DNA from 2 places in the Citrobacter tructae genome. Region 1 is predicted to be linked to the other one. Evidence: predicted binding sites of a transcription regulator. Region 1 holds the regulator's gene; the other holds the start of a gene.

Evidence for each region. Region 1 encodes LexA, which represses DNA repair genes until DNA is damaged. Its sites were predicted from a motif close to TNCTGTATGTACATACAGNA; they were not measured.
Region 2: mutH (DNA mismatch repair endonuclease MutH) is a predicted target of LexA. The motif match lies at 8,818-8,837, and genes of this name have one in related genera.

Annotation. Positions count from the first base shown of each region.
Region 1 is NZ_CP038469.1:3,072,537-3,087,808, forward strand. It holds gene dinF (MATE family efflux transporter DinF) at 1-1,155, opposite strand, end outside; gene lexA (transcriptional repressor LexA) at 1,226-1,834, opposite strand; gene E4Z61_RS15425 (diacylglycerol kinase) at 1,944-2,312, opposite strand; gene plsB (glycerol-3-phosphate 1-O-acyltransferase PlsB) at 2,484-4,904, shown strand; gene ubiA (4-hydroxybenzoate octaprenyltransferase) at 4,959-5,831, opposite strand; gene ubiC (chorismate lyase) at 5,845-6,342, opposite strand; gene malM (maltose operon protein MalM) at 6,523-7,473, opposite strand; gene E4Z61_RS15450 (maltoporin) at 7,587-8,942, opposite strand; gene malK (maltose/maltodextrin ABC transporter ATP-binding protein MalK) at 9,079-10,188, opposite strand; gene malE (maltose/maltodextrin ABC transporter substrate-binding protein MalE) at 10,560-11,750, shown strand; gene malF (maltose ABC transporter permease MalF) at 11,937-13,481, shown strand; gene malG (maltose ABC transporter permease MalG) at 13,496-14,386, shown strand; gene psiE (phosphate-starvation-inducible protein PsiE) at 14,502-14,912, opposite strand; gene E4Z61_RS15480 (GNAT family N-acetyltransferase) at 15,053-15,272, shown strand, end outside.
Region 2 is NZ_CP038469.1:4,302,806-4,318,077, reverse strand. It holds gene recC (exodeoxyribonuclease V subunit gamma) at 1-1,779, opposite strand, end outside; gene E4Z61_RS21350 (prepilin-type N-terminal cleavage/methylation domain-containing protein) at 1,792-2,115, opposite strand; gene E4Z61_RS21345 (DUF2509 family protein) at 2,100-2,507, opposite strand; gene E4Z61_RS21340 (prepilin peptidase-dependent protein) at 2,504-3,067, opposite strand; gene E4Z61_RS21335 (prepilin peptidase-dependent protein) at 3,058-3,528, opposite strand; gene thyA (thymidylate synthase) at 3,713-4,507, opposite strand; gene lgt (prolipoprotein diacylglyceryl transferase) at 4,514-5,389, opposite strand; gene ptsP (phosphoenolpyruvate--protein phosphotransferase) at 5,593-7,839, opposite strand; gene rppH (RNA pyrophosphohydrolase) at 7,852-8,382, opposite strand; gene mutH (DNA mismatch repair endonuclease MutH) at 9,067-9,762, shown strand; gene E4Z61_RS21305 (TerC family protein) at 9,838-10,551, shown strand; gene ygdR (lipoprotein YgdR) at 10,695-10,913, shown strand; gene E4Z61_RS21295 (NADP(H)-dependent aldo-keto reductase) at 11,021-12,061, shown strand; gene lplT (lysophospholipid transporter LplT) at 12,138-13,331, opposite strand; gene aas (bifunctional acyl-ACP--phospholipid O-acyltransferase/long-chain-fatty-acid--ACP ligase) at 13,324-15,272, opposite strand, start outside.

The DNA.
Region 1 (15,272 bases):
GTTACGCATTTCTGCAGCTCGCGTCGCGCCAATAAACATACCGTCGAGCAGGTAACACCAGACGCCTACCAACGGTAACACCACCTGCCAGATGAGGTAACGATCGGCTAACTGCTGAATCTGTGGCAAGGAAGTCAACGATGCAATGATGTGCCCGCCGAAAAGGGCATAGACCAGCGAAAAAAGGATCGCCACAATTCCCGACTGCCGACACGCGGCTCGCCAGACATCCAGCAGTTGGCTGCCATCCCGCGCGCCATAAGCCTGACCAGAATGTGCTTCCACGGCATAGGCAAATCCGTCCAGCGCATAGGCGGTGAACGTCAACAGAGTCATCAGAACGGCGTTGACTGCAATAATATCGCCCCCGAGACGCGCCCCCAGCACCGTAATCGCGCCAAAACAGAGCTGCAACAACAGCGAACGCAGCATGATGTCGCGGTTCAGCGCCAGCAAACGGCGAAAGTTTCCGCGCCATGCCTGTTTCAGTATCGCGAGTGAAACACCACGCAGATGGAGAACCTTGCGCACCATCAGCAGACCAATCAACAGCGTGGCATATTCTGCAATGACCGTCGCCAGCGCGGCCCCCTGCACGTTCATATGCAGGCCCATCACCAGCCATATATCGAGCACAATGTTAAGGATATTGCCGACAATCAGCAGGATAACCGGCGCCCTCGCGTACTGAACACCGAGCAGCCAGCCAAGCAGCACTAGATTCGCCAGCGAGGCTGGCGCGCTGAGCCAGCGGATTTCAAGGAAGCGCCGGGCCTGTTCCAGTACCGCTTCACTGCCACCGACAATGTGCAGCGCCAGATCGATAATCGGCATGCGAAACACCGCAATTGTCACCCCAGCTCCCAATGCCAGAATCAGCGGTTGCACCAGCGCACGTGCCAGCGCCTGCGGATTTTTTGCGCCAAATGCCTGAGCCGTCAGCCCGGTGGTACTCATGCGTAAAAAGAGCAGCAGCATAAAGAGAAAACTGGTTGCCGTCGCCCCAACGGCTACGCCGCCAAGATAGACCGGGCTATCCAGATGACCAATCACCGCCGTATCCACCAGTCCCAGCAGGGGAACGGTGATATTGGAGAAAATCATTGGTAAGGCGAGGTGCCAGAGTGCTTTATCAGAGGAGGTAAAGAAAGGCATACAGAAAAGCCTGATGAAAAGAAGTGAAAACTAACTGTGGCGCAGAATGCGCCACAGTATTAATACAGAATTACAGCCATTCACCGTTACGGATAACGCCGACGGCCAGTCCTTCAATAGTGAAGTTTTGCTCGCGCAGGTCAACAACGATAGGTTTGAATTCGCTGTTTTCTGGCAGAAGCTCGACTTTATTTCCCTGCTTTTTCAGTCGCTTAACCGTCACTTCATCATCGATACGAGCAACCACCACCTGGCCGTTACGCACGTCCTGCGTTTTATGCACTGCCAGCAGGTCTCCGTCCATAATCCCAATATCTTTCATCGACATTCCGCTGACGCGCAGCAGGAAATCGGCATTCGGTTTGAACAATGAAGGATCGACCTGATAGTGGCCTTCGATGTGCTGTTGCGCCAGAAGCGGCTCACCTGCGGCAACACGGCCTACAAGCGGTAATCCTTCTTCTTCTTCATGCAACAAACGAATACCACGCGATGCGCCAGAGACGATTTCGAGCACCCCTTTACGCGCCAGCGCTTTCAGGTGTTCTTCAGCCGCGTTTGGGGAACGGAACCCCAAACGCTGCGCGATCTCCGCACGCGTCGGTGGCATACCTGTCTGGCTGATGTGATCTCTAATAAGATCAAACACCTCTTGCTGCCTGGCCGTTAACGCTTTCATTCCGCCCCCTGGGTGTATATACAGTTATGCTGTGAGTATATACAGCTAAAGGCGATTTTGGAACCGCAAACTGCACAAAAAACAGGAGATTTATGAAGTTGTGGAATCCTTATCGCAAATGCGACCACAACAGGATGCCCCAGGTGATCAGGGCGACAAAAATAGATAGCAGAACGGCTGCCGACCCCATATCTTTAGCCCGACCGGAAAGTTCGTGATACTCAGATCCAATACGGTCAACTACAGCTTCAATGGCGCTGTTTAAGATTTCAACGATCATCACCAGCATCACCGAGCCAATCAACAACACGCGGGTAATGGCATCGACATCCAGCCAGCAGGCGATGGCAACCCCCAGCAGCACGGCAACACTTTCCTGACGAAATGCTGCTTCATTTATCCATGCGGCGCGGAAACCTTTCCAGGAATAGCCTGCAGCTTTGATAATTCGGGTGAATCCAGTGGTATTATTGGCCATCAAAAAGAACCTTTTTACATTATTAGCGTCAATGTCATTGTAACGTTACCCCGTTTGTTTCAGGGTGTGGCAAAGCAGCGCGAAGTATGACCGGATACACCAGAAATTCACTAAACTTTCTGATATCCTTGCAGCGCATTTGCATTATTAACCAGAGGCTTTACATCGTTTATGTCCGGCTGGCCACGAATTTACTACAAATTACTGAATTTACCATTAAGCGTCCTGGTAAAAAGCAAGTCTATTCCGGCGGAACCTGCCCCGGAGTTGGGACTCGATACGTCTCGTCCCATTATGTACGTTCTACCGTACAACTCAAAAGCTGACTTGCTGACGCTGCGTGCTCAATGTTTGGTGCACGATCTCCCCGATCCCCTGGAACCGCTGGAGATAGACGGGACTTTACTGCCGCGCTACGTGTTTATTCACGGCGGCCCGCGCGTGTTTACCTATTACACGCCAAAAGAAGAGTCCATCAAGCTGTTCCATAACTATCTCGACTTGCATCGCAGCAATCCAGACCTGGATGTGCAGATGGTGCCGGTTTCGGTGATGTTTGGTCGTGCGCCAGGACGCGAGAAAGGCGAGGTCAATCCGCCGCTGCGTATGCTGAACGGTGTACAGAAATTCTTTGCGGTGTCCTGGCTCGGTCGCGACAGTTTTGTCCGCTTCTCGCCTTCGGTCTCCCTGCGTCGCATGGCAGACGAACACGGCACGGATAAAACCATCGCCCAAAAACTGGCGCGCGTGGCGCGTATGCACTTTGCTCGCCAGCGCCTGGCCGCAGTCGGCCCGCGCCTCCCTGCCCGTCAGGATCTGTTTAATAAGCTGTTGGCCTCAAAAGCGATCGCCCGCGCGGTAGAAGATGAAGCGCGCAGTAAAAAAATCTCCCACGAAAAAGCGCAGCAAAACGCGATTGCGCTGATGGAAGAGATCGCCGCCAACTTCTCCTATGAGATGATCCGCCTGACGGACCGTATTCTGGGCTTTACCTGGAACCGGCTATATCAGGGCATTAACGTTCACAATGCGGAACGTGTACGCCAACTGGCGCACGACGGCCATGAAATTGTCTATGTGCCCTGCCACCGCAGCCATATGGACTATATGCTGCTGTCGTACGTTCTGTACCACCAGGGGCTGGTTCCACCGCACATCGCTGCCGGGATCAACCTGAACTTCTGGCCAGCAGGTCCGATTTTCCGTCGTCTGGGCGCGTTCTTTATTCGTCGTACCTTCAAGGGCAACAAGCTGTACTCCACCGTTTTCCGCGAATACCTGGGCGAGTTGTTCAGCCGCGGTTACTCTGTTGAGTACTTTGTCGAAGGCGGACGCTCACGTACCGGTCGTCTGCTGGACCCGAAAACCGGCACGCTGTCGATGACCATTCAGGCGATGCTGCGCGGCGGTACGCGTCCGATTACCCTCGTACCAATCTACATCGGCTACGAACACGTGATGGAAGTCGGCACTTATGCAAAAGAGCTGCGTGGCGCGACCAAAGAGAAAGAGAGCCTGCCGCAGATGCTGCGTGGCTTAAGCAAGCTACGTAACCTGGGCCAAGGCTACGTCAACTTTGGCGAACCGATGCCATTGATGACCTACCTCAACCAGCACGTGCCGGAGTGGCGTGAATCTATCGATCCTATCGAGTCGATTCGCCCAGCCTGGTTAACGCCGACGGTAAATAACATTGCCGCCGATCTGATGGTGCGCATTAACAACGCTGGCGCGGCCAACGCCATGAACCTGTGTTGTACCGCGCTGCTGGCTTCCCGCCAGCGCTCTCTGACCCGCGAACAGTTAACTGAACAGCTTGATTGCTACCTCAGCCTGCTGCGCAACGTACCGTATGCGTCAGATGCGACGGTTCCTGCGCAAAGCGCCAGTGAGCTTATCGATCACGCCCTGCAGATGAACAAATTTGAGGTTGAGAAAGACACCATCGGCGACATCATCATTCTGCCGCGTGAGCAGGCGGTATTGATGACTTACTATCGCAACAATATTGCGCATATGCTGGTGCTGCCGTCACTGATGGCGGCGATTGTGACTCAGCATCGCCGTATTTCGCGTGCTGCGTTACAACAGCATATTGACGCACTGTATCCGATGCTGAAAGCCGAGCTGTTCCTGCGCTGGGAGCGCGATGAACTCGCAGGGGTGATCGACGAACTGGCTGAAGAAATGCAGCGTCAGGGTCTGATTACAGTGCAAAACGATGAACTGCAAATCAACCCGGCCCGCTCCCGCACGCTACAGCTGCTGGCGGCAGGTGCGCGCGAGACTCTGCAGCGCTACGCTATCACCTTCTGGCTGCTGAGTGCGAACCCGTCCATCAACCGTGGTACGCTGGAGAAAGAGAGCCGCACCGTGGCCCAGCGTCTTTCCGTACTGCATGGTATCAACGCGCCGGAATTCTTCGATAAAGCGGTGTTCAGTTCTCTGGTGCTGACCCTGCGTGACGAGGGCTACATCAGCGACACCGGCGATGCCGAGCCGGAAGAGACGATGAAGATCTATCAGATGCTGGCCGAGCTGGTCACATCCGATGTACGTCTGACCATCGAGAGCGCCACACAAGGCGAGTAAGCATAAAAAAACCGGTCGACATGACCGGTTTTTATTTTGCAGACTAACCTAAACTCAAAGATGCCAGTAACTCATCGCCAGACCTAAAAACAGCACCAGGCCCACATAGTTATTATTCATAAACGCTTTAAAGCAGGCATCCCGTTCGCGGTTAACGATCAACTTCTGCTGATACACAAACAGCGCACCCGCAACCAGCAGAGACCAATAATAGCCCAGCGCCAGTCCGTTTAGCCAACCCACCAGCGCCATCAGCCCCAGTACGCCCACCTGCAGAATCCCAATGATCAACTTATCGTTCTGACCAAACAGAATCGCGGTTGATTTAATGCCAATCTTCAGGTCATCATCCCGATCAACCATCGCATACTGCGTGTCGTAAGCCACCGCCCACAGAATATTGGCGAGGAACATCAGCCAGCAGCTCAGCGGTACAGACTCGCTCACCGCGGCAAATGCCATCGGAATAGACCAGCCAAACGCCGCGCCCAGCACCACCTGCGGCAGATGCGTGTAGCGCTTCATGAAGGGATAGACCCACGCCAGAGCTAGCGCGGCAATAGATAACAAAATCGTCATCGTATTTAGCGTTAACACGAGCAGGAAGGCGAGCAGCACCAGCACAACAAACAACGTGCGGGCCTCTTTCTCAGTCACCGCTCCGCTTGGCAGTGGTCGATTCGCCGTGCGTTTGACATGTCCGTCAAATTTTCTGTCGGCGTAATCATTTACCACGCATCCGGCAGCGCGCATTAACCACACTCCGGCAACAAAAACCGCCAGGATCCACAATTGCGGCACCCCAGGGGTTGCCACCCACAGCGCCCACAGCGTTGGCCAGAGCAGCAGTAAGGCGCCGATTGGCTTATCCGTACGCATCAAGCGGTGAAACGCCAGTAGCTTATTCTGCGTCAGACTCCACTCCATCTTTATAATCCTCTCAGTACAACGGCGATGCAGGTAAAAAAAGCTCGGTAAGCATCAGCGGCTTACCGCTCAGTCGCAGGCGGGAACGACGCCCCCACAGCGCTGCATCGCGGCCAATCTCAATAAAATCTCGGGTCAATGTCGATGATGTAAACAGGTAGCGCCCGAGCGGGGTTTTCCCCAGATTTTGCAAGGCCAGCTCAGGGCCGCACAACGTAGATTCAGGCACCACTGTGCGCCCGGCAAGCCAGGGTTCACCATCCGCGCAGAGCAGGATTTCACGTAGCCAATAGCGGGATTCTGTCGGTAGCAGCGTCAGTTCTTCAGCCACCTCATTTTGACCAACAAATCCTTCTCGTATCAACGTTACGGTTACCCGTTTTCCCTGCTGCTCAAAACGTTTGGTCATGGAGTCTTCCAGTAACAACCAGTCAAGCAGTTGGGGGTCTAGCGTCGGGATCGCATCAAAATAACGCAGCGCACGCAGTTGCGTTAACGCAGGGTGTGGCATGCCTTACTCTCCGATTTATAACCTGGAGGCATTGTATCGCAGAAAAGGCATTACGGGGTGAGCAAACATAATTAAGTGATCGGCAGAGCAACATAAGTGTAACAAGTAGCACCGAAGGATAAAAAAAGGTGCGCCAGGAGACGCACCAGTTGTTGCAAAATCAGCAATGTGGGGAGACGGTTACCCCTTGCCTTTTACACTGCTGATAAAGGTGGAACGGGCAGATTTCGATCCCAGACGTTCAGCTTCATCAAGCAGCTTCAGCGCTTTATCGACATCGCCTTTCGCAACGGCATCCTTAATAGCCTGGTTAAAATAGCTTTCAGTGTCGTTCAGCATCGGCTCGCTTTTCTGCGGTGCAGGCGCCGCTACCGGAGCGGCTACCACCGCAGTCGGAGCCGCATAGGCTGCTGCAGGCGCGGCGGTATTACCCACCGTCACCGGTCCTGGACCGGCGGAGCCAAACAGCGGCCCGACCAGTACACTGGAAGAAGAGCTGGTTTTCACTTTCAGATTCAGCAAGCCATCGGTGGTATGACGGGCGATTGGGTCCGGAATATCTGGTACAGCATTACCCACGCCCTTGGCATAGGCTTTTGCCGGGTCAAGCAGGGTCGTGGTCTGTTGGAGATCTTTCTCGGTGGTAAAGACCAGAACATAGAGCTTCTGCTGGCCCAGCGCTGGCGTCAGGCGCATGACCCCTTCCAGGCGATCCGCGCTCATCACGCCCGGTTCCTGGTAGGTGAAATAGCTGCTGGGGAAGAAAGCAGATGGCGTCATGTTCTGATCAAGAATCAGCACGTTTGGCGCAAATACGCTGGTTTGTTTGTTCACTTCGCTGGAAAGCGTCAGCGTCAGCTCACCAATATTGGCCGGTACGCTATAGGCGGCAACCGGACCGCTAATCCCCGCCACGTCCAGTCGTTGACCGGCAGTCGCAAGCTGCGTGGATTGGGTTTTGGATTGATCTACGGGCGTCCAGGCTAATTGTTGCAGTGCGGCTGTGGGAATAGCGGGTGCGCCAGTGGTGTTCTGCGGCACAAAATTCACATCGGCCAGGCTGATGCCGGGCGCACTGGCAAATAACCCTGCAGATAAACAAAGGGCAACGAGACTTTTCTTCATTTTCATTGTTATCACCTCAGATAGCATGGGTTCAGCGGTGGCCAGGCAATAGCGCGCTAAACCTTAAGTAAGAGGGGCTTACGCCCCTCTTTCGGTCATGACGTCAGATTAATGCTGGATTACCACCAGATTTCCATCTGGGCACCGAAGGACCACTCGTCGCTGTCGCCACGGCTGGTGGTGCTGATACCGGAATTAGTCGCCGCAGCGAATTTGGTTACGTCGTTACCATTTTTGACGTAGCCCCATTCTTCATCCCATTTTGCATACGTTGCGAAGACGCGGATTGCCGGGCGTGACCAGATGCTGTCGCCAGCCTGCCACTGTTGCGCCAGGGTGATTTTGTACTGGCTGTTGCGATCGCTGGTCTGTTGCGATTTCACGTTGTCATAGCCAACTTCCAGCAAGGTGCTCATGATCGGCGTCCATTTGTACATCGGACGGATACCCACGGTGTACCACTCGGTACCCAGGTCGTTATCCATGTCGAGGTTCTGGTACATACCGACGTACATCAGATCCCATTTGTCGCCCAGGGAGATTGCACCGTGGTCCAACACGCGGAACAGGCTACCGTTGTTATTGACGACGTTATTGGCGATATTCGAAGTAGAACCATCTGGATTGGTAATGGTTCCGGTAGAAGAACCATAAGAGCCTTGGTTCAGGCCTTTACCCTGAGTGGTCATGGAGTCTGTCGCATACTGAACGACAAACTTGTTATAGCCTTTCAGCATGCTCTGGGTATGTTCAGCGGTGAACATCCAGCCATCTTTTGAAGCACCGTCTGCCAGGCTGTAGTCATCGGTGGTGTTAGCACGACCGTAGTCCACACCCAGTTCCAGCATACCGTCCGGGTTAATGGCCATCTGCGCTAAACGCACGTCGAACACGTCGTTAGCGGTGTCTTTGGTACGGTCATAAATATTCTGGCTGCTGAACGCGTAAGAGCCGCCCGCTTCCTGAGAACGCGTCGCTGCCAGGGCCAGTTTACCGAAGCCCAGATCGATGTTTTCAATACCGGCACCAGGACCAGAGATATCCCAGTAGTAGAAGTCGATCATGTGAACATCATGACGCTGATAGAAGCGCTTACCGGCCCAGATAGTAGAACCAGGCAGCCATTCGATCAGGTTTTTACCCTGCACGTTTGCTTCACGGAATGCCGGGTCGGTACCTTCCCAGTCATTCTGCTGTGCGACGGAGTAAGCGACGTTGGTGTCGAAGTAGAAGCTCTTATCGCCTTCTTTCCACACTTCCTGGCCCAGTTTCAATTCCGCATAGGTTTCACATTCGTTACCGAGACGGTATTTACTTTGTGCACCGGTTGCCTGGAAACACTGTTGTTCACCGCCACTCCCCGTCCAGCCAATACCGGAACGAGCGTAACCGTGGAAATCTACAGCCATTGCCTGAACAGACATAATGCCTGCTGCTACAGCAACCGCCAGAGGGAGTTTGCGCAGAGTAATCATCGTTCTATCTCCTGAGATCATTGCTTTTCTTTAAACGCTTCACCCTTCGGACTGCCTCTTTGTTGGCTGCGTTCTTTCACTTGCCGCCTCGATGCAGTCGCGAATAGTTTTGCGTTTTGTTTTTTTAATGGGGACCTTAAACGCCCGGCTCTTGGTGCAACCGACGACATGCAGTGCCATCCTCACGGAACAGATGGCAACGCTCTGGCGGCAGGCCGATAGCGAATGTGGCACCCTCTTCTACCAACACCACGTCGTTCTGGCGGTAAACCAGGTTTTGACGGATGGCGGGGATCTGGATATGAATTTGCGTTTCGTGGCCCAGTTGCTCGACCACCTGAACTTCGCCTTCAAGCGTGACGTCAGCAATATCGCTGGGCAGCAGATGTTCCGGGCGAATACCTAAAGACATGTTGGCGCCAACCTGAACGGCGCGACTTTCTACCGGTAGCCAGATTTGCTGGCGGTTAGGTAATTCAACCTGCACCTGATCAATAGCGGTCGCGGTGACTTTCACCGGCAGGAAGTTCATCTTCGGTGAACCAATAAAGCCCGCAACAAAGCGATCGGCTGGGTAGTGATACAGCTCCAGCGGCTTACCGACCTGCGCCACGCGACCGGCATCCAGCACCACGATTTTGTCGGCCAGCGTCATCGCTTCGACCTGATCGTGGGTAACGTAAATCATCGTGCGACCCAGACGTTTATGCAGGCGGGAGATTTCAATACGCATCTGCACGCGCAGTGCTGCGTCAAGGTTGGAAAGAGGTTCATCGAGCAGGAACACGCGCGGTTCGGCCACCAGCGTACGGCCAATCGCCACACGCTGACGTTGACCACCAGAAAGCGCTTTTGGCTTACGCTCCAGCAGGTGCGCCAGTTGCAGGACTTCAGCGACCTGATTAACGCGCTGATTCATGACGTCTTTTTTTGCACCGGCCAGTTTGAGGCCAAAGGACATGTTCTCGGCAACGGATAAATGGGGATACAGCGCGTAGGACTGGAAGACCATACCGACGCCACGTTCGGCGGGCGGGATTTCATTCATTCGGGTGTCCCCGATATACAGGTCGCCGCTGGTGATGGTTTCCAGCCCGGCGATCATACGCAGCAGAGTCGACTTACCGCAGCCTGACGGTCCGACAAACACCACGAATTCTCCTTCGTGAATGTCGAGATTGATATCCTTCGATACCACCACGTCACCCCAGGCTTTCGTTACATTTCGCAGCTGTACGCTCGCCATGCCCTTCTCCCTTCGTTACAACCTGTCATCGACAGCAACATTCATCATGGGCTGACTATGCGTGATCCATTAGGAGCGTGAATCCTCCACCCCCCGGCTTTTTTATGGGGGAGGAGGCGGGAGGATGAGAGAGCAGCGTCTGAGACCCTGGCAGTACGCCGTCAAGGAATTTCGTGATGTTGCCCGCAAAAATCAGTGGGTTTTTATGTGCGCCAGCACGCATTACTCACATTTTTGTAACACAGGTCACATAAAGAACAGGTGGGGCGTAGGGGCAAGGAGGATGGAAAGAGGTTGTCGTATAAAGAAACTAGACACCGTTAAGCCACCTCTGTGTATCCAAGCGCACATCACCAAAAAGGATGGGGAATATGAAAATCAAAACTGGCGCACGCATCCTCGCATTGTCTGCATTGACGACGATGATGTTTTCCGCCTCAGCTCTCGCCAAGATTGAAGAGGGCAAACTGGTTATCTGGATCAACGGCGACAAAGGCTATAACGGCCTTGCTGAAGTGGGTAAAAAATTCGAGAAAGACACCGGCATCAAAGTCACCATTGAACATCCGGATAAGCTGGAAGAAAAATTCCCGCAAGTTGCCGCGACCGGTGACGGCCCGGACATCATCTTCTGGGCACATGACCGCTTTGGCGGCTACGCGCAATCCGGTTTGCTGGCTGAAGTCACCCCGGATAAAGCCTTCCAGGATAAACTGTTCCCGTTCACCTGGGATGCAGTACGCTATAACGGCAAGCTGATTGCCTACCCAATCGCCGTTGAAGCGCTGTCGCTGATTTATAACAAAGACCTCGTACCAAACCCGCCGAAAACCTGGGAAGAAATTCCAGCACTGGATAAAGAGCTGAAAGCGAAAGGTAAATCCGCCCTGATGTTCAACCTGCAAGAACCGTACTTCACCTGGCCGCTGATTGCTGCCGACGGTGGCTACGCGTTTAAGTTTGAAAACGGCAAGTACGACGTGAAAGACGTGGGCGTGGATAGCGCTGGCGCGAAAGCGGGTCTGACCTTCCTGGTTGACCTCATCAAGAACAAACACATGAACGCGGATACCGACTACTCCATCGCCGAAGCGGCCTTTAACAAAGGCGATACCGCGATGACCATCAACGGTCCGTGGGCATGGTCGAACATCGATAAGAGTAAGGTGAACTACGGCGTAACGCTGCTGCCAACCTTCAAAGGCAAAGCATCTAAACCGTTTGTTGGCGTACTGAGCGCCGGTATTAACGCCGCCAGCCCGAACAAAGAACTGGCGAAGGAGTTCCTCGAAAACTACCTGCTGACCGATCAGGGTCTGGATGAAGTGAACAAGGACAAACCGCTGGGTGCCGTCGCGCTGAAATCCTTCCAGGAACAGTTAGCGAAAGACCCTCGTATCGCGGCCACCATGGGTAACGCCGAGAAAGGCGAAATCATGCCGAACATCCCGCAGATGTCTGCATTCTGGTATGCCGTTCGTACCGCCGTGATCAACGCTGCCAGCGGTCGTCAGACCGTCGATGCCGCGCTGAAAGATGCACAAGGTCGTATCACCAAGTAATACGGTTTCCCTTATTTCTTAGGGAATCAGGTTTATTGAATACGTTGTTACACGAAATCATTCGCGCTACATCGAGGCGGCAAGGATGCAAATCCCCAGGAGCTTACCTACGTAAGTGACTGGGGTGCGCTTTCGCAGCCAACAAAGAGGTAGCGCGAAAGATAAAGTGTAAAGAGGAAGATCCCCATGGATGTCATTAAAAAGAAACACTGGTGGCAAAGCGACGTGCTGAAATGGTCAGTAATAGGTCTGCTGTGCCTGCTGGTGGGCTACCTTGTTGTTTTGATGTACGCTCAGGGGGAGTACCTGTTTGCCATCATGACGCTGATTTTAAGCTCTGCTGGCCTGTATATTTTCGCCAACCGTAAAGCCTACGCCTGGCGCTATGTTTACCCTGGCGTTGCCGGTATGGGACTGTTTGTCCTGTTCCCGCTGGTTTGTACCATCGCAATTGCTTTTACCAACTACAGCAGTACCAACCAGCTGACCTTTGAACGCGCCCAGGAAGTTCTGATGGACCGTTCTTATCAGGCAGGTAAAACTTACAACTTTGGTCTGTATCCGGCGGGTGATGAGTGGCAACTGGCGCTCACCGACGGTGAAACAGGCAAGAATTATGTTTCCGACGCCTTTAAATTTGGTGGCGAACAGAAACTGCAACTGAAAGAAACGGATGCCTTACCAGCGGGCGAACGTGGGACGCTGCGCATCATCACGCAGAACCGCCAGGCGCTAAACCACCTGACCGCTATCCTGCCGGATGAAAGCAAAGTTATCATGAGCTCGCTGCGTCAGTTCTCCGGTACGCAGCCGCTGTATACACTTGCCGATGACGGCCTGCTTACCAACAATCAGAGCGGCGTAAAATATCGCGCTAATAACGATATTGGTTATTATCAGGCGATTAACGCTGACGGTAGCTGGGGTACAGAGAAACTCAGCCCGGGCTATACCGTTGCCATCGGCTGGGATAACTTCACCCGCGTCTTTACCGATGAAGGCATCCAGAAACCGTTCTTCGCCATCTTTGTCTGGACGGTGGTGTTCTCAGTCCTGACGGTGATTCTGACCGTTGCCGTCGGTATGGTTCTGGCGTGCCTGGTACAGTGGGAATCGCTGAAGGGCAAAGCAATTTACCGTGTCCTGCTGATTCTGCCGTATGCCGTACCGTCGTTTATCTCGATTCTGATCTTCAAAGGGTTATTCAACCAGAGTTTCGGCGAAATCAACATGATGCTGAGCGCGCTGTTTGGCATCAAGCCGGCCTGGTTCAGCGACCCAACCACCGCGCGTTCGATGATTATTATCGTCAACACCTGGCTGGGTTATCCGTACATGATGATCCTGTGCATGGGGCTGCTAAAAGCGATTCCGGACGATCTGTATGAAGCCTCGGCAATGGATGGCGCAGGCCCGTTCCAGAACTTCTTTAAGATTACGCTGCCGCTGCTTATCAAGCCGCTGACGCCGCTGATGATCGCCAGTTTTGCCTTTAACTTTAATAACTTCGTACTGATTCAGCTGTTGACCAACGGTGGCCCGGACCGACTCGGCACCACCACGCCAGCCGGTTATACCGACCTGCTCGTCAGCTACACCTACCGTATCGCCTTTGAAGGCGGTGGTGGTCAGGACTTCGGTCTGGCGGCAGCGATTGCCACACTGATCTTCCTGCTGGTTGGCGCGCTGGCGATTGTGAACCTGAAAGCCACACGAATGAAATTCGACTAAGGAGGGCATTGAACATGGCTATGGTCCAACCCAAATCTCAGAAGCTACGCTTGTTCACCACGCACCTTCTGCTACTGATTTTCATTGCAGCGATCATGTTCCCGCTGTTGATGGTGATTGCTATCTCACTGCGCGAAGGTAACTTCGCCACCGGCAGCCTGATCCCGGAAAATATCTCCTGGGAGCACTGGAAACTGGCGCTGGGCTTTAGCGTTGAACATGCAGACGGTCGCGTGACGCCACCCCCGTTCCCTGTGCTGTTGTGGCTGTGGAACTCAGTGAAAGTGGCCACCATTACCGCGATCGGTATTGTGACGCTTTCCACCACCTGTGCTTACGCCTTTGCCCGTATGCGTTTCCCGGGCAAAGCGACGCTGCTGAAAGGCATGCTGATTTTCCAGATGTTCCCGGCGGTGCTGTCGCTGGTGGCGTTATACGCGTTGTTTGACCGTCTGGGCCAGTACATTCCGTTTATCGGACTTAACACCCACGGCGGCGTGATCTTCGCCTATCTCGGCGGTATCGCGCTGCATGTATGGACGATAAAGGGCTATTTCGAAACCATTGACGGTTCGCTGGAAGAAGCAGCCGCGCTGGATGGCGCAACGCCATGGCAGGCATTCCGTCTGGTGCTGCTGCCACTTTCGGTGCCGATTCTGGCGGTGGTGTTTATTCTGTCGTTCATTGCCGCGATTACCGAAGTACCGGTCGCCTCACTGCTGTTGCGTGATGTGAACAGCTACACCCTGGCAGTCGGTATGCAGCAGTATCTCAATCCACAGAACTATTTGTGGGGTGATTTTGCCGCCGCAGCCGTGCTTTCTGCTATTCCGATCACCCTGGTGTTCCTGCTGGCCCAACGCTGGTTGGTTAACGGCCTGACGGCAGGCGGTGTGAAAGGTTAAGTTTCATCGAAGTACCTGCCCGGCAACGGGCAATGCCACTGCAACCCTCAACTTATGTTATCCCAACCTGTGACTGTTATTTGGCGCTCTACGGAGCGCCTTTTTTTTAAGTAATTTACTCACGCTTCAACCGTTTGGAATTACACAGCCACAGCGTGATCACCAGCAACAGGATCGCCGCAGAATAGATCAGCACATCCATAGGCGCTTTATGATCGACGATGATCAACCGCACAATCGCGGTGATCCCGATATAGACAAAATAGCGTAGCGGAAAGTGAAAGCCAGACTGAAAATACTTCACAATCAGCGCGATAAATTCAAAGTAGAGGAAGTAAACCACCAGCCCTTCCACCAGTTCATACTTGCTGGTTTGTTCCGGCGCGAACAAAACATCTGCCAGATGCAGCGTCTCTTTCCCGAGGAATACCACCAGAATCAATCCCAGACACAGCAATCCAAGATTCAACACGGTCTGTAAAATCGTGGAGATAAACTCCACGCGCGGACGAGATAGCGACGTCATAACAGCACCTCTTACTCAGTGGCAAGGTTCCTGTATAACGCAAAAATGTGACAGAGATCTACATTTTTTGTTTATGTTTTGTGCAGCTCAATAATGATGCAACAATAACGATGCCTCTAACCTCTTGAACGGACAGCAAAATGCTTACGATTCAAATAGCAACTCTCGACGATGCCAGCCTGTTAAGCTCAATGGGATATACCAGCTATAGACATCATTTTTCATCTCTGTGGAATAACATGGATGAGCTCGATACTTATCTTGAGCAAGAATATTCCCTGTCGGCGATCGCCAGAAGTTTAGCCCAGCCGGGGACCATTTGGCTGATCGCCTTTGCCAACACACCCGTTGGTTTTGCGA
Region 2 (15,272 bases), 1.2 Mb from region 1:
GTCACTGCAAACAGGCAACCATTCTTCCAGCGGACGTTCTTGCGCCAGACCCCGACGCCAGAGATTCAGTTTCATCAACAGCGAAGCCAGATGTCCCACCAGTTCGGCGATTAAACCGCTGGATTCATCATACGGCAGTACGGATTGCCACTCCCCCTGCGCGCTTTCCATCGCATAGCCCAACAGCATGCGCGTTAAACCAAATTGCCAGGTGTGCTGGCCAGTTGGCGGCAGTTCCAGTTCACGTACGTTGTCGTCGTCGATGCCCCAGCGAATTCCTGACTCATTCACCCACAAGCGGAGATAGCGCAGCCCTTCTTCGTTGATGTTGAAGCGCGCCGCCAGCACGGGAACATCCAGCAATGCCAGCACATCCTCCGAGACAAAGCGACTGTCCGGCAGCGATAGCAGACTAATAAACGCCTGCAAAACGGGATGGGACTGACGTGCACGACGGTCAGAAATGGCATACGGTAAGTAGCGTTCGGCCGGCGCACTGCCAAAAACAGCTTGAATAAAGGGGCTGTAGCTGTCGATATCCGCCACCATGACGATGATGTCGCGCGGCGTCAGCGTTGGGTCCGCCGCAAGCATCGCCAGCAGTCGGTCATGGAGAATTTCCACCTCGCGCTGCGGGCTATGGCAGACATGAAACGTCACGCTGGCGTCATTGGGCTCAAGTAAGCGTTTATTATCGCTGCGCGAATACTCTTCCAGCGTCACGCCCGCGACGGCCCGGCTTTCCAGTTCAAGGATATCCGACTGAATATTATGCAAGAGATTGTCTGCCGTAATATCCACAAACGCATCCAACTCCTGGCTATTTTCCAGCTCAGAGAGCAGGTAAATATAGTCACGCCCCAGTTTTCCCCACGAGGCCAGCAAGGGATTACTGACATCCTGCTCGCCATCGCTGTTAAACAAGCTCTCGGCATTCTGGCTATCACGAAACAGCGGCAGATGACGCTCCTCAAAGCTGTGCCGACGCTGGCGTGCCAACAGTTTCGCCAGATACGCGGGGTCTTTAATATCACCCCAGTAGTAACGACATGGATTGGTAAACAACAGATGAATTTCAATATGTTTACCCAGCGCCTGCAATGCCTGAAGATACACGGGCGGCAACGCGGAAATTCCGCAAATAAAAACGCGTGCAGGCAGTCCTTGCGGGCACTCGGAAGCATTTTCCAGAGTTTGAATAAATCGCTGGTATAAATTGGCGCGGTGCCAGCGTTCTTGCCCCAGCTCAGCGGTATATTCCACCAGCGCTTTCCACAACGGTGCCTGCCAGATCTGAGACTCACCCAATCCTTCAACCTGCTTCCCCGCTTCCCACTGCGTCAACCAGTCAGGGCGGTAGACTAAGTACTGGTCAAACAGGTCAGCCGCGCGTGAGGAGAGCTGAAACAGCTTGCGCTTATCGGTATCGTCGGTCAGATAGTGGCGCAGCAGCGTGAACTCTTCGTTACCCAGCAACTGCGGCAATAGCGTCATCAGCTTCCAGCTCATACTTTGCTTGCTGAACGCACTCTCTTTCGGGATGTCTGGCAGTACGCGGACGAACATATCCCAGATAAAACTCGCGGGTAACGGGAATTCAATATTGGCTGCAATGCCAAACTTCTGTGCCAGGGTCATTTGTAGCCACTGCGCCATGCCGGTGCTTTGAACCAGGATCATTTCAGGTTCAAAGGGATCGTCCAGCCGCTCGCGCTCAACGATATATTCCATTAACGCTTCCAGCACATCCAGGCGATTGGAGTGGTAGACCCTTAACATAGCGACTCCTGACTACTGACTGTTCGGGCAGTGCAGACGCGTCATTTGACCTTGCCTGCCCAGGGGTGAAGAAAGTTTGACGTTGATGCTGACACATCCCGCCCGTGTTGTCTGCATTCGGTTTACCTGCCAGTTTAACGGCGGCGAAAATGCAGTCATCTGGGTTTGCATCCACGCATGACGCCAAAGCTGCTGATACTGACTTCTGATAAGAAAACTGTTCATCAACACCCGTTGATACCCCGACAACGCAGTAACAATCATTACCATGAGTACCAATGCCAGCATCACTTCTGGCAGGCTAAAACCGCGTTGCCGGTTCAGGGTAGCTGACATAGCGCAGCCTCCCTTAGAGGACAGAAATCGCTCCAGCCATGTGCGGAAAACACGATATTGCCATCGATAACTTCGCCCTGCCGCCATAGTGACATCCCTTCATAGTGTGCAATAAGCAACACGTTATTATCGTCATGCAATCGCAGGCAAACGGCAGCATTGACTGTTGAATCACGCCGACATTGCACGGTGGGCTGCAACAACCAGGGCTGCATACGTCCCCATTCCATGACGGATTGCACCACGGCCTGGCGTTGCAAAGACTGACTTTCCGTGGCAACACGGGAAGCAAAACTGGCGTCCTGTTGGCTCAGTCCCTGGAGCAACAGACCGCCGAGCAACAGAAGTAAAAGTACCATCGCCAGGGAAGATACGCCGCGTTCCCGGTTCACAGATTAAATCCCGTAACGCTATAGTGCGCATCAATGGTTTTTTGTGGCTCAATTTTGCTGGCTCCGCGCAAACGCAGAGTCAGGACGGGTGCAAATCCGCTAATGTTCTGGCGTTCAACCTGAAATGTCTCAATCAGTAAGGCGTTAGGATCGGTCATTTTATCCCAGCCCTTTCCGTCGCAGGATGTCGCACCACGTAAGGTTTCCAATACCTTGTCTTGTAAACGAAAGCCTACCTGGTCCGCGTCTTTTGCCGGGGTGGTCTCCCAAACGCCGTTACCGTTGGCGTCCCAACGCGCAATCACGCAATCACCGTGACCCGATATCACCAGACCCTCACCACCACAGTTTCCGCGACAGTATCCGGCCCGCTGGAGATGTTTCGCCACCGTATAAACCCGCTGCCAGAGTTCATCCTCAAGGGCTAACTGGCGCGTGTTAAGCAAAATATCGCGCTGAAGCGCCGGTAAAAAGCGTGCTGCCCCCAGCAGTAAAATGCTGCTTATAGCCATCGCTATCAGCACCTCCAGCAGTGAAAAACCACGTTCATTTACCGACATATATTTGCCTCATCACGCCCGCAAAGACGGATTCGCCCCCAGCCTGATACCACCACCCACCATTCGCCCGCAGCATTTTTCAGGCCAATATGCCCGGCCCATGCGGTGTTGCGCAGGCCAAAAAAGGCTAACGATGGCGTCATGTCTGCCATCTCGACATCGCCCCAGCGCGGAGTTAACACCAACGGCGAAACGGGTTTGCACGTATTCTGAGCAGCGGCAGAGCTAACCAGACACCATGAGGTTCCCTCTCTGATGACGCTGATGACATGGTCGCGATTATGCCAGTTGGCATCTTCACGCAGTTGCAGCAAATAGTCCCGCACCTGAATGGCGGTTTGCCACAACCGTTGCTGTTGCTGCCAACGTTGCCAGCCGTAAAGCCCGGATGCGCTGAGAGCGACAACAATGAGCATTGCCACCAGTGTTTCAATGAGCGTATAGCCTTGTTGTTTTTTCATGCCACCAGTATGGCGGGGAGGAAAAGAATAACGAGTGGGAAATTCAAGTTGTTCGGCAAGCTTTGGGGAATATTTCCGCCGTTGCAGCGCATTACAAAATTTCAGGAATCAGCGTCGAGGAACTGAATTTTGGGTAAAAAAAACCGACGCGCGATGGCGTCGGTCGTGGCAAGGTATCGTACGGTTAGATAGCAACCGGCGCTTTAATGCCTGGGTGCGGATCGTAACCTTCAATTTCGAAATCGTCGAAACGATAGTCGAAGATTGAGTCAGGTTTACGCTTGATGACCAGCTTCGGCAACGCGCGCGGTTCGCGGCTGAGCTGCAGATGCGTTTGATCCATATGATTGCTGTACAAGTGCGTGTCGCCGCCGGTCCAGACAAAGTCACCGACTTCAAGATTGCACTGCTGCGCCATCATGTGCACCAGCAAGGCGTAGCTGGCAATGTTGAACGGCAGGCCGAGGAACACATCGCATGAACGCTGGTACAGCTGACAAGAGAGCTTGCCGTCTGCCACATAGAACTGGAAGAACGCGTGGCACGGTGCCAGCGCCATCTTATCCAGTTCACCTACGTTCCACGCGGAAACGATGATGCGGCGAGAGTCCGGGTCATTCTTCAGCTGATTGAGCACCGTGGTGATCTGATCAATATGGCGGCCATCTGGCGTTGGCCATGCACGCCACTGTTTACCGTAGACCGGGCCAAGGTTGCCATTTTCATCTGCCCATTCATCCCAGATAGAGACGTTGTTTTCGTGCAGGTAGGCCACGTTAGTGTCGCCCTGCAAAAACCACAGCAGCTCGTGAATAATAGAGCGCAAATGACAGCGTTTAGTCGTAACCAGCGGGAACCCTTCCTGCAGATTAAAACGCATCTGATGTCCAAAAATGGAAAGCGTTCCGGTTCCGGTGCGGTCGTTTTTCTGTGTGCCTTCATCGAGCACTTTTTGCATCAGTTCTAAATACTGTTTCATGGTTCCTCAGGAAGCGTGTTGCTGTGGGCTGCGGCGGTACGCCCAAACCATCATAATGATACCGGCGACAATCATCGGGATAGACAGGATCTGCCCCATACTGATGTACTGTACCCATTCGCCGGTAAACTGCTGATCCGGCTGACGGAAGAATTCAACGATGATACGAAACGCACCGTAGCCTATCAGGAACAGCCCGGATACCGATCCCATCGGGCGCGGTTTACGAATGAAAAGGTTAAGAATGATAAACAGCACAACACCTTCCAGCGCCATCTCATAAAGCTGTGAGGCGTGGCGCGGCAGCGAGCCGTAGGTATCAAAAATAGACTGCCATTGCGGGTTAGTTTGCAGCAGTAAGATATCTTCGGTACGGGAGCCCGGAAACAGCATGGAATACGAGAAGTTTGGGTCAACGCGCCCCCACAGCTCACCGTTGATAAAGTTGCCCAGACGCCCTGCGCCCAGACCAAACGGAATCAGCGGGGCAATAAAGTCCGACACCTGGAAGAACGAACGCTTGGTGCGTTTGGCGAAGATAATCATCACCAGAATCACGCCGATAAGACCACCGTGGAAGGACATTCCACCGTCCCAGACGCGGAACAGATACAGCGGATTATCAAGGAACAGTGGGAAGTTGTAGAACAGTACGTAACCAATACGTCCCCCAAGGAACACCCCGAGGAATCCTGCATAAAGTAAGTTTTCAACTTCGTTTTTGGTCCAGCCACTTCCTGGCCGATTAGCGCGGCGCGTCGCCAACCACATCGCGAAAATAAACCCCACCAAATACATCATGCCGTACCAGTGAAGTGCGACGGGTCCAATTGAGAAAATGACCGGATCGAATTCCGGAAAATGCAGATAGCTACTGGTCATCTGTCACCACAAGTTCTTGTTATTTCGCTGAAGTCAGACAGCAATTGATAAGCGCGCCTGTATGATACAGGCGCTCCGAAGGTGCGAATGATAGCACAAGGGGATCACAGCGGATGCCGGGAAGATGTAAAAGATCTGTATAGGTAAGCCATGACACCACCAGGCATGCCTGATGACGCTATGCTCATCAGGCCGATACAGGCCTACAATCCCCCGCGAATCAAACCGCCCATACCGCGTCGTTCCATGAACGCCGCTACCTGATGGCGCACTTCTGTCGCCAGTTGCGCTTCCAGGCTGCGCTGTGCCAGCGTTTGCGCTTCGTCAAAATCGATGTGGCGCAGCAGATATTTCACACGCGCAACGGAACGACCATTCATCGACAAGTGGCGAAAACCCAAGCCAATTAAAATAGCCACACACATTGGATCGCCCGCCATTTCACCGCACAAGCGCAAATCAATGCCGCTTCTCTCGGCTTCCTGTGCAATCATCGCCAGCGCACGTAACATCCCCGGATGCAAGCTGTCATAGATGCTGGCTACCCGCGTGTTGTTACGATCGACCGCCAGAATATACTGGGTCAGGTCGTTGGTCCCGACCGAGATAAAATCGACTCTGTTCGCCAGATGCGGCAGCATAAAGACCATCGATGGGACTTCCAGCATGATGCCGATGCGCGGTTTCGGGATCGCGTATCCGATCATCTCTTCCACTTCGCGTCCGGCGCGCTCAATTAGGCGTCGCGCTTCGTCCACTTCATCAATACTGGTGACCATCGGCAGCAAAATGCTCAGGTTGCCGGTTGCCGCATTAGCACGCAGCATCGCGCGAACCTGGATCAAAAAGATCTCCGGCTGATCGAGCGTAATGCGGATCCCACGCCAGCCAAGACACGGATTCTCTTCGCTGATTGGCATGTAAGGCAGCTGTTTATCGGCCCCGACATCAAGTGTACGCAGGGTTACCGGTTTGTCGTTAAACATCTGCAGCATGCCCTGATACTGGGCAACCTGTTCTTCTTCCGATGGAAAACCGCTTTGCAGCATGAATGGGATTTCGGTGCGATACAGCCCGATACCGTCGATTCGGCTCCCGAGTTTCTCTTCGTGTTCCGGACTCAGTCCAGCGTTGAGCATCACCTTAACGCGCTCGCCGCTTTTCAACTGGGCAGGCTGGTTAACGTCATCTTCCGCCAGACGGCTCAGTTCAATCTCTTCACTGATGAGGCGCTGATATTCCTGGATCAAAACCGGTTCAGGATCGACCAACACTTCGCCGCGATAACCGTCCACCACCAGTGTACGACGGTGTAATACCGACGGCTGAATATCGGCCCCCATCACGGTAGGAATGCCCAGCGCGCGCACCATAATCGCCGCATGGGAGTTGGCGGCACCGTCTCTGACCACCACGCCAACCAGCCTATCCTGCGGAAGTTCGGCCAGAGTAGTCGCGGAAAGCTCATCCGCCACCAGCACGAAGCGTTCCGGCCAGGCATTCGGCCCCTGAATAGAGTCATCAAGATGGAACAGCAGACGCTGGCCGAGCGCACGTAAATCCCCGGCCCGTTCTTTAAGATAGTTATCGCTGAGCGCGGCAAACTGTTCGGCAAACTTTTCGATGATCGTTTTAACGGCCCATTCGGCCACCGAACCGTTATCAACTTGCGCAAACAGCTCGCGGCGCAGACGTGTATCGGAAAGCAGATGCGAGTATAAATCGAAGATTGCCGCCGTTTCTTTCTGCGCCCCGGCGGTAAAACGCTTGCTGTAGCGGCGGAATTCGTTCGCAGCTTCTTCCAGCGCGCCAGTGAGTCGTTCACGTTCCAGAACCGGATCCAGCGTTGAAGCCTGATATACCTGCTCCATCAGCGGCAGCGTCGCATCCTGCCAGCCTTCGGCAATCGCCACACCTGGCGCTGCGGGCAGCGCACGAATTCGCGTTTGGCGATATTGTCCAAATAGCGCGTTTAACTGCGACTGAGAAAGAATGGCCGCCATTTGCGTGGCGAGCGTCACCAGGAATGATTCTTCGCTTTCATCGTACTGGCGCAGCTCACGCTGCTGAACCACCAGCACGCCCAATAGCTGGCGGCGCTGAATGATCGGTACGCCTAAGAAGGCGCGGAACCGCTCTTCTTTTACCGAAGGAATGTACTTAAAGCTGGGGTGTTTTTGCGCATCGGCGAGGTTGATGGGTTCCGCCAGCCTGCCAACCAGGCCAACGATACCTTCATCAAACGCCAGTGCAACGGTGCGACCGCGTGGTTTTTTGAGTCCCCGGGTCGCCATCAGGTAATAACAACGTCGATCGTGATCGGCCAGATAAACCGAGCAGACCTCTGTATCCATCGCAAGACAGATGTCGGTAACCAGAATATTCAGCGCCTCATTAAGACGCGGAGCACTGGCAACCTTTTCGACTATTTCGCGCAGGCGGGTGAGCATAATTTGCGTAGCTTAACCTCTTTTACGTCTGTACGCAGGTGCGCTTTGCGGCTTTGGGGTACTCTCCTGAAGCGCCATCACAACACTTGCGAATTCTTTCATCACCCTGCGATAGACATCGCGTTTAAATGACACCACCTGTCGAACCGGATACCAGTAACTCACCCAACGCCAGCCATCAAACTCGGGCGTGCTGCTGGTTTGCATATTGATCTCAGCATCGCTGCTTATCAATTGCAGAAGAAACCATTTTTGTTTCTGGCCGATACAAACCGGCTTCGTGTCCCAACGCACCAAACGTTTCGGTAACTTGTAACGCAACCAGTTACGAGTAGAAGCAAGGATCCGGACATCTTTACGACTGAGGCCCACTTCTTCAAACAGTTCCCGGTACATCGCCTGCTCTGCTGTCTCTCCCGCGTTTATCCCACCTTGCGGGAATTGCCAGGAGTGCTGACCAAATCGCCGGGCCCACATGACCTGCCCCTGGCGGTTACAAATTACTATCCCTACATTCGGGCGGTAGCCATCGTCATCAATCACCGGACTACCTCAACATAAACCTTATATATAAACGATTGTTTCACACTCCTGAGAGGCGGTAAACCACTCTGTGAAGCGCACGAGGCTCTAATAACAATTGAATAACTCACAGCAAAGGACTGAGTTATAAACAGAGGATGGACGACTTAGGCGATTTTATTCACCTTTTCTGTGGATATAGTTGTGAAGAAGTACGGAATTACTATGGGAAAACCCGGAACAGTCTGAATAAGGCCGCGGTCGCATATAAAAATTAGTCTTCTAAATTCATTCAGTTAAAAGCATTCACAGCCAATAAACGCCCAGAAACGTGATGTGCATCACGCATGCGATCTTCGATCTGATGAAAGATCAACCAGCGTTGGATTTATCCACAGATTGTGCCAATAAGTTAGGCACATTTTGTGTGAAAATTCGATTTTCGTCGCACGTCAAGGCTGTAAATTGAAACAGTAGTGGGGGTTTTTCACAGTTATCCCATCTTTCTGTGGATAACATGGTGTAAGATCCTGTTCATTGTCAGTGACCAGAATTGGAAAACCCAATCGACTGTTGCGCAACTCTGCGTAATGAAATCTAAAAATCAATATAAATCAGATAATTGAATAAAACATGTGGAAAAAGATAAACTTTGTCCACTCGGTATAAAATCATTGTTCATTTTTTCGCCTAAGGGTTAACTCAATGCCAAAACTCCAGCCGCTGCTTTCCCCCCCTGAATCTGAGGCTCAATTGCTTGCCCAGGCACGGCAGCTCTCGGGTTATACATTAGGGGAACTGGCAGCAATGGCGGGGATAGTGACTCCCAAAGATTTGAAGCGGGATAAAGGCTGGATCGGCGTGCTGCTGGAGATTTGGCTCGGGGCCAGCGCAGGCAGCAAACCGGAACAGGATTTTGCCACGCTGGGTGTGGAGCTGAAAACGATCCCTGTGGACAGTCTTGGAAAACCGCTGGAAACCACCTTCGTTTGCGTAGCGCCGTTAACAGGCAATACCGGTGTAACGTGGGAAACCAGCCATGTCCGCCACAAGCTTAAACGCGTGCTGTGGGTGCCAGTTGAAGGAGAGCGTAGTATCCCGTTAGCACAACGGCGCGTGGGGTCTCCGCTGCTGTGGAGTCCGAATGAAGAAGAAGACCAGCAATTGCGCCTGGACTGGGAAGAATTGATGGACATGATCGTACTGGGCCACGTCGAACGCATCACCGCCCGCCATGGGGAAGTGTTACAGCTACGCCCAAAAGCCGCCAATGCAAAAGCACTTACCGAAGCCATTGGCGCAAATGGTGAGCCTATCCTGACCTTACCACGCGGTTTTTATCTGAAAAAGAACTTCACGCGCGCGCTGCTAGAGCGGCATTTTTTATTCCAGACACAATAGGCACAGCGCGGCCTTTCACCCGCCGCGTTACGCGCCTATAATTAGCGCTTCTTTTTTTTGGCAGGACTTTGTTCGATGTTATTTGCATGGATAACCGATCCTAACGCCTGGCTGGCGCTCGGTACGCTGACGCTGCTGGAGATCGTTCTTGGGATCGACAATATTATTTTCCTTTCTTTGGTAGTTGCCAAACTCCCGACCGCGCAACGCAGTCATGCCCGACGTATCGGGCTGGCGGCAGCGATGATCATGCGTCTGGCACTCCTGGCCTCTATCGCCTGGGTAACACGTCTGACAAACCCACTGTTTGAGGTATTTGGCGAGGCGATCTCAGCACGTGACCTGATCCTTCTACTCGGTGGATTGTTCTTAATCTGGAAAGCCAGTAAAGAGATCCATGAGTCGATTGAAGGTGAAGAAGAAGGGCTGAAAACGCGCGTCTCCTCTTTCCTGGGGGCAATTGTGCAGATCATGTTGTTAGATATTATCTTCAGCCTGGACTCCGTCATCACCGCAGTAGGCTTGTCCGATCATCTGTTTATCATGATGGCGGCGGTGGTCATTGCCGTCGGTGTGATGATGTTTGCAGCACGCCCGATAGGCGAGTTCGTGGATCGTCACCCATCGGTAAAAATGCTGGCGCTCGCTTTCCTGATTCTGGTCGGTTTCACACTGATTCTGGAAAGTTTCGATGTGCATGTGCCGAAAGGGTACATTTATTTCGCGATGTTCTTCTCTATCGGTGTAGAGACCCTGAACCTGTTGCGCAATAAAAAGAACCCGCTCTGAACCCATTCATCGCTCCCTGCAAGGGGAGCGATGACCCACATCACCTTTTGTTCTCACAGATTAAGATTTTACTGCTTTTGTCCGGCGTAACTTCGCGTTATTACTAAACTAGTGTCAGACGCAGGCCATGTGAGGATAAATAGATGAAAAAATGGGCAGTTTTAATTTCCGCAGTAGGATTGGCTTTTGCCGTTTCTGGTTGCAGCAGTGATTATGTAATGGCGACAAAAGATGGTCGTATGATCCTGACCGATGGTAAACCTGAAATTGATGACGATACCGGTCTGGTGAGCTACCACGATCAGCAAGGCAATGCGATGCAGATTAACCGCGATGATGTGTCTCAAATTATTGAGCGTTGATGGTTAAGGTCAGCTACGCTGCTGGCCTTAACAATTTTGCTTCCCTTTTTCCCTTCCCTCAGCCATTTTTATAATCCTTATGTTGTGATTATAAAAAGGAAACGGCTATGCAATATCACCGTATACCCCACAGCTCGCTGGAAGTCAGTACACTGGGGCTGGGCACAATGACGTTTGGTGAACAAAACAGCGAAGCCGACGCACATGCACAGCTTGACTATGCCGTTGCACAAGGCATCAATTTAATCGACGTTGCCGAGATGTATCCGGTCCCGCCGCGCCCTGAAACCCAGGGACTCACGGAAACCTACGTCGGCAACTGGCTCGCCAAACACGGCAACCGTGAAAAACTGATCGTGGCCTCAAAGGTCAGCGGTCCGTCGCGTAACAATGACAGCGGTATTCGTCCTAATCAGGCGCTGGACCGTAAAAACATTCGTCAGGCGCTTAACGACAGCCTCAAACGCCTGCAAACTGATTATCTGGACCTGTATCAGGTTCACTGGCCTCAGCGCCCGACCAACTGCTTTGGCAAGCTGGGCTACAGTTGGACGGACTCCGCGCCGGTGATCACCCTGCTGGAAACGCTGGAAGCCCTGACCGAATTTCAGCGCGCCGGGAAAATTCGCTATATCGGCGTGTCCAACGAAACCGCATTTGGCGTGATGCGCTATCTGCATCTTGCGGATAAACACGATCTGCCGCGCATTGTCACTATCCAAAACCCCTACAGCCTGCTGAACCGCAGCTTTGAAGTGGGACTGGCGGAAGTCAGCCAGTACGAAGGCATTGAACTACTGGCATACTCGTGCCTGGGTTTTGGCACGTTAACGGGTAAATACCTCAACGGCGCGAAACCTGCCGGTGCGCGCAATACACTGTTTAGCCGCTTCACGCGCTACAGCAGTGAGCAGACGCAAAAAGCCGTCGCAGCTTACGTGGATATCGCCAAACGCCATAACCTGGATCCAGCGCAGATGGCACTGGCATTTGTGCGTCGCCAGCCGTTTGTCGCCAGCACCCTGCTGGGGGCGACGACCATGGAGCAGCTAAGAACCAACGTTGAAAGTTTGCATCTGCAGTTAAGCGAAGAGGTGCTGGCAGAGATTGAAGCAGTGCATCAGGTTTATACCTATCCTGCACCGTGATGGCGTAATGCGGTTGTTCTGCCGGATGGCGGTTTAAGCGCCGTATCCGGCCTACTCAGACAACCGGCATTTAATATTAATGACGGCGTTGCCAGATCCACAGCGCCGTAATCGCCAGTGTAAACAGTCCGCCAAAGCCAATACCGATGGCAACTGCCGGAATACCTACCAGTACCGCCAGCGAGTAAATACCAAGCATCAGCAGCATGGCGCTGTTTTCACCCAGATTTTGCACCGCGATGGCATTGCCCGCACCCACGCTTTTTTTACCACGCTCTTGCAGTAGCGCATTTAGCGGCACAACAAAGAAACCGCCCAGCACACCGATGAGCATCAGCAGCGCATAGGACGGCAGCAGCGCATGTTGCAGAGACAAGAACAGTACACCGACGCCAATCAGGATCCCCGCAGGCATACAACGAGACACCGTTTCCAGCGTCACCAACTTCGCTGCCGCACCGGCCCCAACCACAATCCCAATAGCCACCATGGCATTAAGATAGGTCGGCGTGGCGTTATCGGTAATACCCAGCGCTACCGGAACCCACAGCACCAGCAGAAAACGCAGCGTCACTCCCGCGCCCCAAAACAGGCTGGTTCCGACCAGTGAGAATCGCGTTTCACCGTTGCGCCACAGCGAAGACGCCGCACAGAAGAAGCTGCGCGTCATTTTCCCCAGATGCCACGACTGCCCCGGACGCGCGGCAGCCAGTTTGGGGATAGACAAGTTAGCCACCACGGCGCCCGCATAGGCCAGCGCGCAGACAGAAAGTGCGGCTATCACATGCCAGTCGGCCAGCACGCCGCCAGCAACGGAACCCAGTAGAATTGCGGCGATGGTTGAGGCTTCCATCAGACCGTTGGCTTTTACCAGTTTGTCGCCGGTGGTCAGTTCTCCGAGAATGCCATACTTGGCTGGTGAATAAGCCGCCGCGCCGACCCCCACCAGCGTATACCCCAGAAAAGGATTAACGCCGAAGCAAATACTTGCCGCCCCCAGCAACTTAAGGCCATTGGCAAACATCATCACCCTGCCTTTGGCAAAGCTGTCAGCCACCTGACCGACAAAAGGGGCAAAAAGAATGTAAGCACCCACAAACACCATTTGCAGGATCGGCTGGCTCCAGTCCGGATAAAATTGCTCCTTCAGCAATGCCAGCGTAGCAAACAGCAGCGCGTTATCGCCAAACGCCGACAAAAACTGCGCGGCGATAACGGACATCATCCCTTTAGACCAGATTGAAGTATTAGTGTGTACTGACTCACGCATGTTGTTTTTCCGCTTCATCTACCCAGCTTTTCAGCGTTACAAAGTCCGGCTTACCGCTGCCGAGCAGAGGGAGTTGTTTCAGGTGTCGAATATCACGCGGCACAGCGAGTTCAGGCACACCGTGTACACGGGCATACTGCAGCAGTTTTTCACGCGTCAGCTCGCTGTCTGTGGTGAACAGAACCAGTGCTTCACCCTTGCTGGCATCGCTCTTGATAGCCGTGGCGTGCATTTTGTCGGCGGAGACCGCGAGTGCCAGTTGCTCCACCATTTCCAGCGAGACCATCTCTCCAGCAATTTTCGCAAAGCGCTTGGCGCGTCCCTGAATCTGCACGAAGCCGTTCTCGTCAAAGCGCACGATGTCGCCGGTGTCATACCAGCCGCGCTCAACCTCGCCCTCGGCATTTTCTGCCGTCGGCACTTCCAGCACGCCCGGTTTTTCAACGCGCAGATAGCCGCTCATAATATTTGGACCTTTCAACTGCAAACGGCCACCGTCTTCAATGCCCGGAACGGCCAACAGTCGGGCATCCATACCAGGCAGAATGCGCCCTACCGTGCCCGATTTTGCCGCCATCGGCACGTTAATCGACACCACTGGCGCACACTCCGTCACGCCATAACCTTCAAGCACGCGCAGACCAAACTTCTCCTGCCACAATTGCTTGGTGGTGTCCTGCAGCTTTTCTGCCCCGGCCACCACGTAGCGCAGGCGGTGGAAATCATAAGGATGGGCAAAGCGCGCATAGTTGCCAAGGAACGTCGAGGTGCCAAACAGCACAGTGCAATTACGGTCGTAAACCAGTTCCGGCACGATGCGATAATGCAGCGGGCTGGGATAGAGAAAGACTTCTGCACCGGTCAGCAGCGGCGTGAACAGCCCCACCGTCAGGCCAAAAGAGTGGAACAGCGGCAGCGCCGACATAAAGCGATCGTCAGCAGTAAAGTCGGCAATAGTTTTAATTTGCTCGACGTTCGCCAGAATACTTTTGTGGCTGTGCACCACGCCTTTCGGGTGGCCCTCAGAGCCGGAGGTAAAGAGGATCACCGCCGCTTCTTCAGGTTGCTGTTTCACCTGCGCCAGATGTGGCATCAACAGATGAGAGAAAATCCACAGCTTATCGCCAAAGGTAACATCGGCTTTTAAATCCTCCAGATAAACCCAGCGCACCTGGGTAAGCTGTTCCGGCAGATGCCAGAGCTTACCTTTGTCGAGAAACTGGCGGGAGGTAAAAATAGTTTTGATTTCGGAGGCGGTAATGGCGCTGGTTAATCCCTTCACACCCGCCGTGTAGTTCATCATCGCCGGAATACGTCGACGGGCAATGGCCCCAAAAATCACGGCGGCGCTGATCCCCGCGTTGGGCAGCATCAGGCCAATCTTCTCGCCTTCTACGCTGTACTTTTCCAAAATGCGTGCGACAAACAGCGTTTTGGTCAGAAGCTTACGGTAGCTGTCCGGGATAAAATTAACGTCTTCAATGCAGTTTTTGCCTGCGCCAAAACGGTATTTCGCCGACAGCAAAGATTCATATAACGTTTCACGCGGTCGCACGGCCATGCGCGCTTCCATCATAATCTGGTGCAGCATTTCACCGGCGAGCTTACGGCGATCGCGTGCGCGCGGCGCTTCCGGCATCGGTAGCTTGGTGGGCGGCAGGATGTGCAACTGAATGCGCGGGAAGAAGCGCCGTTTAACCAGACCTTTCAGACGGCTAAAATAGCTCAGCTCCGCACCCTCAATGCGTACAGGCACCACCGTCGCGCCCGATTTCGCAGCGACAAATCCGGCACCGTCATAGATTTTCATCAATGAACCGGTGGTCGAAATACGGCCTTCAGGGAAGATAACCACCGGGCGTCCCTGCTCAACCAGACGTACCAGATGTTTAATTGACATTGGTTTGGTCGGGTCTAACGGCACGAAATCAATCAGTGGGG